2 linked regions of the Pontiella desulfatans genome follow. The protein of the gene in region 1 binds, or shares a complex with, the protein of each later gene. Links are inferred from orthologs where the notes say so. Each region holds a gene or a part of one and is shown in the gene's direction. Other genes may lie near its edges.

The links. The genes of interacting proteins can lie anywhere in the genome.
Region 2: the proteins of hisF (region 1) and hisH are in contact, whole or in part, in a crystal structure (PDB 6RU0), measured with the Thermotoga maritima proteins. The link is inferred for Pontiella desulfatans from one-to-one orthologs. Residues at the interface, in WP_004080486.1 of Thermotoga maritima: Met1, Leu2, Ala3, Arg5, Ser40, Glu41, Asp45, Glu46, Ala70, Glu71, Ile73, Asp74, Ile75, Pro76, Phe77, Asp98, Lys99, Ser122, Gln123, Glu161, Thr195, Leu196, Asn247, Arg249, Glu251; in WP_004080484.1 of Thermotoga maritima: Asn15, Arg18, Arg22, Arg117, Leu118, Pro119, His120, Met121, Gly122, Trp123, Asn124, Asn134, Gly135, Tyr136, Tyr138, Val140, Tyr158, Glu180, Lys181, Ser182, Ser183, Lys184, Ile185.

The regions. Positions count from the first base shown.
Region 1 is NZ_CAAHFG010000001.1:1,039,237-1,043,732, forward strand. What follows is about bases 707-3,593. They hold hisF (imidazole glycerol phosphate synthase subunit HisF), read left to right. Parts: upstream 707-1,714; coding sequence 1,715-2,473; downstream 2,474-3,593. Other genes in these bases: E9954_RS04025 (sialate O-acetylesterase), read left to right, coding at 707-1,641; E9954_RS04035 (phosphoribosyl-AMP cyclohydrolase), read left to right, coding at 2,470-2,886; E9954_RS04040 (phosphohexomutase domain-containing protein), read left to right, coding at 3,032-3,593. Outside these bases: E9954_RS04020 (alkaline phosphatase D family protein), read left to right, coding at 1-88; more of E9954_RS04025, read left to right, coding at 88-706; more of E9954_RS04040, read left to right, coding at 3,594-4,496.
Region 2 is NZ_CAAHFG010000004.1:253,926-258,478, reverse strand. What follows is about bases 727-3,670. They hold hisH (imidazole glycerol phosphate synthase subunit HisH), read left to right. Parts: upstream 727-1,860; coding sequence 1,861-2,481; downstream 2,482-3,670. Other genes in these bases: E9954_RS26655 (ATP-binding protein), read left to right, coding at 2,578-3,670; E9954_RS26665 (hypothetical protein), read right to left, coding at 1,442-1,678; E9954_RS26670 (hypothetical protein), read right to left, coding at 727-1,270. In the rest of the region: E9954_RS26675 (hypothetical protein), read right to left, coding at 1-121; more of E9954_RS26670, read right to left, coding at 302-726; more of E9954_RS26655, read left to right, coding at 3,671-4,047; E9954_RS26650 (SH3 domain-containing protein), read right to left, coding at 4,071-4,553. UniProt on the Escherichia coli protein: IGPS catalyzes the conversion of PRFAR and glutamine to IGP, AICAR and glutamate. The HisH subunit catalyzes the hydrolysis of glutamine to glutamate and ammonia as part of the synthesis of IGP and AICAR.

The DNA.
Region 1 (4,496 bases):
TCGCGACGGGAAACCGGTTTTAACGGCGCGCCACTACGATGTGGATGGCAAGCTTTGCAATGAAGATGTGAACCAGGGGGAAATCTAATGCGTGGATGGATGGTGTTGCTGGCCGTATGGGCCATGGGATGTTCAAGTTTTGCCGAGCTCAAGCTCGCAACCGTGTTTGCGGATGGAATGGTGCTGCAACGCGATCAAAAGGTGGCCGTTTGGGGCTGGGCCGATCCGGGGGCGGAAGTGACCGTTTCTTTTGCCGGGCAGGAAAGAAACGCCACAGCCGGTGCCGATGGTAAGTTCATGGTTCGCCTCAAAAAAATGGAGGCGTCCGCCAAGCCGCAGGTGCTGGTGGTCAAGGCCGGTGCCGATGTGGTGGAAGTCGGGAATGTTGTCGTCGGGGAGGTTTGGCTTTGTTCCGGGCAGTCGAACATGGCGATGTCCGTCAAGGGGGCCGATCAGTTTGAAAAGGAGCAGGCTGCGGCCAATTTCCCGCTGATCCGCATGTTTACGACGGCCCGCACGACCAGCACCGAACCGCTGGCGGATTGTTCCGGAAGCTGGCAGGTCTGCGCGCCGGAAACCGTCGGCGGCTATTCCGCCACCGCCTATTTCTTTGGCCGCGAAATCCATAAGGAGCTGGGCGTGCCGGTGGGGTTGCTGCATTCCTCCTGGGGGGGCACCTGTGTCGAGGCCTGGACGCCCATCGCCTCCATGGAGCAATTCCCGTCCGTCATGGAATACAAGGCCGGCCTGGATGCACAAGCCGGCAGGTTTGATCCGGCTGCGGAACAGGCGAAGCAGGCCAGGGCGTTGGAGCAGTGGGTGGAAAAGGTGAAGCAGGCCAAGGCGGAGGGCAAGAAGGCGCCGCGCCGCCCGCAGCCGAAGACCGATCCGAAGCAATCGCAGAACTATCCCGCCAATCTCTACAATGCCATGATCCACCCGCTGGTTCCCTATGGGATGCGCGGCGCCATCTGGTATCAGGGCGAGCGCAATGCGAAAACCTCCGAAGGGGCGATGCTCTACCGCGACCTGCTCGAAAACATGGTGGTGCAGTGGCGCAAGGATTGGAACAGCGAATTCCCGTTCTACGCCGTGCAGCTGGTGAACTATAAAAAACCGCAGGAGTTGCCGGTCGAAGACACCGCCTGGGCATTCATCCGCGAAAGCTTCCTGAACTTTCATAAAGAAGTTCCAAACGTTGGAATCGCCGTCACGATCGACGTGGGCATGGAGAAAAACATCCATCCGACCGACAAGCAGGCCGTAGGCTACCGCTTGGCCCGGCAGGCCCTGGCAAAAACCTACAAAATGGAGGTGGTGGCCGGTGGCCCGATCTATGAATCGATGAAAAAGGAAGGCGGCAAGATCGTCATCACGTTCGACGATGTTGGATCCGGCCTGGTGGAGCAGGGCGCCGCGCCGCTGAAAACCTTTGCCATTGCCGGCGCGGACAAGCAATTTGTTGCGGCGCAGGCCGCCATTGTGGGCCAAACGGTCGTGGTCGGTTCCCCCGAGGTTTCCGATCCGGTAGCGGTTCGCTATGCCTGGGCGGATAATCCGGTGGGTTGCAACCTGTTCAACAAGGAAGGTTTCCCGGCTTCGCCCTTCCGCACCGACGATTGGCCATCCACCGGGGAATAGCCCGAAAACCCGTTTGCGTTTTTCCCCTTCCTCCAATATCGTCACGACCTTTTGAGATTTGGGGAATGGACTTATGTTGGCAAAACGAATCATACCCTGCCTGGATGTAACGGGCGGGCGCGTCGTTAAGGGCGTGAATTTTGTGGACTTGCGCGATGCGGGCGATCCGGTGGAATGCGCCAAGGCCTACGAGGCCCAGGGCGCGGACGAACTGACGTTCCTCGACATCACCGCATCGAGCGACGGGCGCGACACGATGGTGGATATTGTCCGCCGTTGCGCCGAGCAGGTGTTCATGCCGCTGACCGTCGGCGGCGGAATCCGCACGGCAGCCGATGTGCGCCGCATGCTCAACGCCGGTGCCGACAAGGTTTCGTTCAATACGGCGGCCATCAACAATCCCGACATTCTCAACGAATGCTCCGAATCGTTCGGGTCGCAGTGCACCGTGCTCGCCATCGATGCTCGACGCAACGGCGACGGCACCTGGGGCGTATTCACGCACGGCGGGCGCAACCCGACCGAGCTAGACGCCATCGAATGGGCGATCGAAGGAACCCGGCGCGGGGCGGGGGAAATCCTGCTCACCAGCATGGATTGCGATGGATGCCGCGACGGCTACGACCTGGAGCTGACCCGCACGATATCCGAAGCGGTCAACGTGCCGGTCATTGCATCGGGTGGGGCCGGGACGAAGGATCATTTTGTGGACGCAGTAACGGAGGGGAAGGCGGACGCTGTCCTGGCCGCATCGCTGTTCCACTTTGGGGAGCTCACGGTGGGTGAGCTGAAGGAATATATGAAATCAAAGGGTATAGAGGTGAGACTATGAGCAAGGAACTTGAAGAAGGATTGGAACTGGCGCTGGATTGGAACAAGTTGGAGAAGGCCGTTGAAGGCACGAAGGGCATCATCCCCGTGGCCGTGCAGCATGCCGACACGAAGGAAGTCATCCTCGTGGCCTACATCAACCAGATTGCGTTCGAGGAATCGCTCAAGCGCAAGATGCTGGTGCTCTGGAGCAGCTCCCGCCAGGAATTGTGGGTGAAAGGCCTGACCTCCGGCGAAACCTTCGAGCTGCTCGAAGCCTATGTGAACTGCGAGCAGAATTCGCTGCTCTTCGTCGTGCGCCCGAACCGCGGCGGCATCTGCCACACCAAGAACGCCAAGGGCGAGCCGCGCAACTGCTACTACCGCAAGATCGACCTCGCCAACCCGACCCAGCTCGAAAACATCGACGAGTAAAGAATGACGAGTAATTCGTAATGCGTAATTTTCTCTTGCTCTAGCAGGGTGGGGCGCGCTTTCATTTTACGCATTACGCATTACGCATTACGCATTACGCATTACGCATTACGCATTACGCATTACGCAATCAGAGAGATGAGGAATCATGGAAATCAAAATCAACGACCTGATGCAACAGAGCGGCGTGAAGTTCGGTACCAGCGGCGCACGCGGCCTGGCGGCCGAGATGACCGACCAGGTCTGCTACACCTACACGAAGGGCTTCCTGCAATATCTGGAGGAGACCGGCGAGCTGAAGAAGGCCGGCGAGCCGGTGGCCATTGCCGGCGACCTGCGCCCGAGCACCGGGCGGATCATGGGGGCGGTGGCGAAGGCGGCGTCCGACATGGGCTACCACCCGGTGAACTGCGGCCGGATTCCGTCCCCGGCGGTGGCGCTCTACGGTCTGGAAAACGTCTGCCCCGCCATCATGGTGACCGGCAGCCACATTCCGGCCGACCGCAATGGCATCAAGTTCAACAAGCCCACCGGCGAAATCCTTAAATTCGACGAGGAGCAGATCCGTGAACAGGTTGTCGATGTGGATGAATCCGTTTTCGGCGGAGAAGGCTTTGGGCTGCCCGAGGAAAACATCGATGCGCGGATCAACTATATCCAACGCTATCTCCGCACCTTCCCGAAGGATTGTCTCCAAGGCGCAAAGCTGGGCATCTACCAGCATTCGGCCGTGGGGCGCGATGTGCTGATCGAAATCTTTTCCGGCCTCGGGGCAAAGGTTACCCCGCTCGGATTTTCCAGCACGTTTGTCCCCGTCGATACCGAGGCCATCCGGCCGGAGGACGTCGAACTGGCAAAGGAGTGGTCGGCCGAAAACGGGTTCGATGCCATTCTTTCCACCGATGGCGACAGCGATCGGCCGCTGATCTCCGACGAGAACGGCAACTGGTTGCGCGGCGATGTGTCCTGCATCCTGGCGGCGAAATATCTCGGCGCCGATTCCGTAAGCACCCCCGTCAGCTGCAACACTGCGGTGGAAAAGTGCGGTTGGTTCAAGGATATCCGCCGCACGATGATCGGCTCGCCGTTCGTGGTGGCCTCGATGATCGAAGCCTCGTTCGCCGGTTGCAAGGGTGTTATTGGCTACGAAGCCAACGGCGGCTTCCTGACCAATTCCGATTTCCCGATCAATGGAAAGGAGCTGCGGGCGTTGCCGACGCGCGATGCTGTGCTTCCTGTGCTGTGCATCATCCTGCTTTCGATTCAGGAACGCAAACCCATCTCCGCCTTGCTGGCCGAATTGCCGCAACGCTTCACCGCCAGCGACCGTATCCAGGATTTCCCGACCGAGGACAGCCGCAAGATCATTGAGCGGTTCAACGAGGTTTCCGCGATCGAAGACGCCTTTGGCGAAGTGTTCGGCAAGGTGGGCTCCATCGATCTCACCGACGGATTGCGCGTGACCTTCGAGTCTTCCGAGGTGCTGCACATGCGTCCTTCCGGCAACGCGCCCGAGTTCCGCTGCTACAACGAGGCCGACTCCGAGGAGCGCGTGCAGGAGATGCAAAATCAGTCGATGCAGATTCTTCTTCGCATGAAAAGTGATGCGT
Region 2 (4,553 bases), on another replicon or contig:
GGTCTGCGGCTACAAGCGGAAGGCTGGCAAGAAGGGCGGCAATGCTGAAAAGAAAGATAGAGAAGAGCCCTGTGCTGGGCGCAGGATGATCGACAAACTTCTGTTGGGCTGTTTCAGTCATTTCCTATCTCCATTCATGCCTACTAAACACCCGGCCCATGGAAATATTCATAGTTTTCTCAAATTTTCTTTCCACCATGTTGCCCCGCCCCGGCAAAGCCGGAACTAAATGGGGACAAGATTCTGCCCCAATCATTTTGCCTATTTTACCCCAGCATGGTTTCGCTTCCGCCGGATCGGATTATTTGCCGCCGCCGAACATTTGCGAGGCCATCTCCAACTGCGACTTCTGCAGTTCCGCCGTGGTTTTGATGGCGTCTTTGAAGGCTTCGAACTGTTCGGGGGTCAGCATGCCTTCCGCTTTTGCGATGATGTTCCCGTTGAGGGCATCCATGTCGGCGGAAAACTTCTGGATGTTATCCTTGGAAAAGCGTTCCGGGCTCATGTCCATGTTCTTTTCGTCGTGCAGGTCGGAGCTGAAATCATAGTTTTTCTTTTCGTCGCTCATCATGCCCAGTAGCTCGCGGTAGGTTTCGTCGGGAAGCGCGGTTTCCGTTGAGGACAGTTTCTGATCCATCTGCGAAAGCATCATGCGTTCGCCCATGGTTTTTTCATAGAATTCGAATTCGGCAAAGTCGTCCGGGTTGTTGAGGAACTTTTCCATTTCGGTTTTAACGGTTTCCCCGGCCTCCTGCAGCTCTTTCCCCATTTGTTGCTTCTGCTCCTCGTCCAGGTCGCCGGCCATCATTTTCATTCCGAGGTCCATCTGCTTCATTTGGCGGAACATCAGCAAGTCCATGAAATAGTCGGTCTCTTCCTTGTTGAGGCCGAGATATTCGACCAAGTCGGAATAGAGCGCGCCCACCGCCCCGCGCTGGCTGGCCACCATCACCTTGTTCATGGTGGGGTTTTCCATCATCTTGGAAAGGCTGCTCATCATCCGCTGGCTGGCGGGTTCCTTCTCTTCGGGTGCTTCCGGAACCTCCGGAGCCACAACGTCAAGTTGTGCCGGGTTTTGCACAACCATGGCCGGTTCCGTTTCGGGAGGCATCCCGGCGGCGAAATCGTCGAGTGCCCACGCTTCGATACCGGTGGCCAACTCGGCTATTTGCTGCCGGAGATTGGCGTTTTCCTTCTTGGATCCGTAGAGCCCGAAGACCAGGGCGAGGCAGGCTATGGCGAGTACGATGGCAGGTATTTGCTTGGTCATGTTGTTTTCTCCTTCAATCCATTATCTATGGTTATGCATTTTATGCAATGCAACGAATACACCCGAACCATGTCCGTGCAACGGATTCATTGCGCAAAGCGCCTACCGTCTTAATACATCGGCCGCAAGGGGGGAATAATAAAACGCTGCGTTGATGGCGGGCCCCCCGGATCAGATGTGCAGCTTGGTATAGATTTCCTGCCGCACGGGGCAGGTGCACATGAACACGCTGCCGAACGCATGCTGGTAGGAGCACCCGTTTGGATGGCGGGAATTCACAAAGAAAACAGTACCGTTGACCGTCTCGCTGATTTGGCAATACGGTTTGCCGCCCTCCGTCTGGCAAACACAGTTGTGTTTGCATTTGGTGGCTTTGTTCAGCGTGTCGAGTGGTACGTTTGCTTCCATGGTGTCCTCACTTAATGAACGCTGCAATGATAGATGCATGGACATAAACTCGCCACAAAAATTTCCTAGCAAAAAATACTATTTTAAGTCTTGCCGGTTGCCGCGGTGAATTCCCGGCTTTTTTGTGTTCCCATGGCGGGTGCGGTGGATACACTGTTCGCTCTTTTAAAAGGAAACGGAATATGATTGGCATTATCGACTATGGCATGGGAAACCTCGGAAGCGTCACGAACGCCTTCCGTTTCCTCGAACTCGACGCGAAGATCGTAACACGCAACCAGGAGCTGGCCGACTGCCGGGCGCTCATCCTGCCGGGGGTGGGGGCGTTCGGCGATTGCATGGCGCATTTGGTCGAGCACGATTTCGTCGATGCCATAGAAGGCTGGGTGCAGGCCGGCAAGCCCATGATGGGCATTTGCCTGGGACTTCAAGCCTTGTTCGAAAGCTCCGAGGAATCCCCAGGCGTTGAAGGCCTTGGCATTTTCGCTGGCACGGTTAAGCGGTTCGACCTGCCAAAGGAGCTGAAGGTTCCTCAGATCGGGTGGAACCGCATGGAAGAAACCCAGCCGGATTGCCCCATGTTCGAGGGCATCGACAATGGTTCCTTTTTCTATCTCGTCCACTCGTTCTATGTCTGCCCCCAAGACGAATCGATCGTTGCCGGAAAAACCGAATACGGCATTGAATACTGCACCAGTGTTTGGAAAGACAACGTGTTCGCCACCCAGTTCCATCCGGAAAAATCGCAGGCGGTTGGCTTGTGCATGTTGAAGAACTTCTGGAACTGGGCAGAGGTGCAATAATTCATCCATTCGTTGTTGGATTCAACGCATTTTAGACGTGTGCCGCCAACGCGAGATGCTATCTTGCTTGCAATGCATCATTATTGCGGGGGAAACATGCCACTCAACAGCAAGAGCCTGAAAAGCAAAATACTACTCATCCTGTTTGTTGCTTCAATCGTTTCGGCGATCGCGACCGGGGGCCTGCTGATCTTTCTCTTGAAGATGATGGGGCATGTATCCTTTGGCGACGCCGGAATCACGGCATCGGTTTCTTTTGCAATCGCGCTCTATATGCTGAGCGTCCTGTTCTTGCTAGTCCTGCTCAACATTCTGCTGGGAAAGAACATCATCATGCCCGCCGTCGAGCGCGAAATGCTCGAGAACGAGCGCGCGATGCTCAACGAACAGCTGCACCATTCCCAGAAAATGGAAGCGGTTGGCCGGCTCGCTGGCAGCATTGCGCACGACTTCAACAACCTGCTCACCATCATCGATGGTTACTCCAGCCTTATTGTCGCCGACCCCCGCGGGGAAGAAACCGGGCAGTATGCCAAGGAGGTCATCGATGCCGCGCGCAAGGCCTCCTTCATCACCCGAAAATTGCTCAGCTTCAGCCAAAAGGAAAAAACCGAACCCGTTACCCTGGACTTGAACAGCACCTTGCAGGATACCGACAAAATGCTCAACCGCCTGATTGGCGAGAGAATCACGCTCGTCACCAAGTCCTACCATGAGCCGATCTACGTCAAGGCCGACCCCGTCCAGATGGGCCAGGTGCTCATGAACCTGGCCGTCAATGCGCGCGATGCCATGCCCAACGGCGGGCGCATCACCATCAAGGTGGGCAGTCGGCAGGTCGAGGACGGCGAGTGCAACAAGCCCGGCAAGCTATCCGCCGGGCCGTATGCCGAGATCTCCGTGCACGACACCGGCGTTGGCATTGACGAAGAAATCATCGGCAAAATCTTCGAGGCCTTCTTCACCACCAAGGAATCCGGCAAGGGGACGGGCTTGGGCCTCTCCATCGTCAAAAGCATCATGAAGGAAAACGATGGCTTCATCGAAGTCGCCAGCAAGGTGGGTAGCGGAACCACCTTCTTCATCTATCTCCCCGTCATGAACCTTGCCGACGACATTTACCACAAGGATAAGCTTTGTACCGGAACCCCGGAGGAAGCTCCAAAAGAGAAAAAGGAGCCGCAGACCTCTGCCGAACCGGTTGGCGGTGCAACCATCCTGCTCGTTGAAGACGATCCCATGATCCGCACGCTCGTTGCCCAAACCCTGGAAATGCAGGACTTCACCGTATTGCTGGCCGAAGAGGGCTGGGAAGGCGTAAAGGTGGCCCGCCAGTACAAGGGGAAGATCGACCTGCTGTTCACCGATGTCGTGATGCCCGGTCTCGGCGGCGCCGAGCTGGCCGTTGCCGCGAAGGAACTCTATCCGGAAATCGAAGTGCTCTTCATGTCCGGCTACTCCCGCTCCCAGCTGGTGGAAGAAGGCGTTCCGGCGGATGCCGCCGTGCTGGAAAAACCCTTCACGCCCGACAAGGTGGTCGCCAAGGTTCGCGAGCTGCTGTCGTAGGCGCGCGTGCGGAGCGTTTCAGCCTACTTCAGCGCGACCGTCTCCGCCGCGTTGGCGGGAATCCAGCAGGTTTGTCCGTCGGCCAGTTGGATGTGCCACCATTTCTGGCGGTCTTCAACCACCTTGAACTCGGTGCCTGAATGCAAGGGCTCCAGGAAGGCGGGGGCGTACATGTTGCCGTCGCCCTTTCGCGCCAGCACTTCCTTCGCCACCACAACGCCCGGTTTGGCCCGGCGTTCCACGAAGGTTTCCGTCAACAACGAGGCCAGCAGGATGGCCGAAAGGAGGCCGGTGGCCAGTGCCGTCACGCGGGCTTCCTTTTTGGTGGAGCGCTCCATCCAGAACCACGCCCCCCAGAACAGCAGCCAGCAAAACGCGAACAGCCACCAGCGCAGCGTGGTCGGGGTGTTGATGTGCCAGCCCAGCAGGTTGGCCGCGAGCGGGTGCGGTTCCTTTTCCGGAATCAGGTCGGTGCGCAGCTCCAGCGCCGACATCAGGTTGTGCTT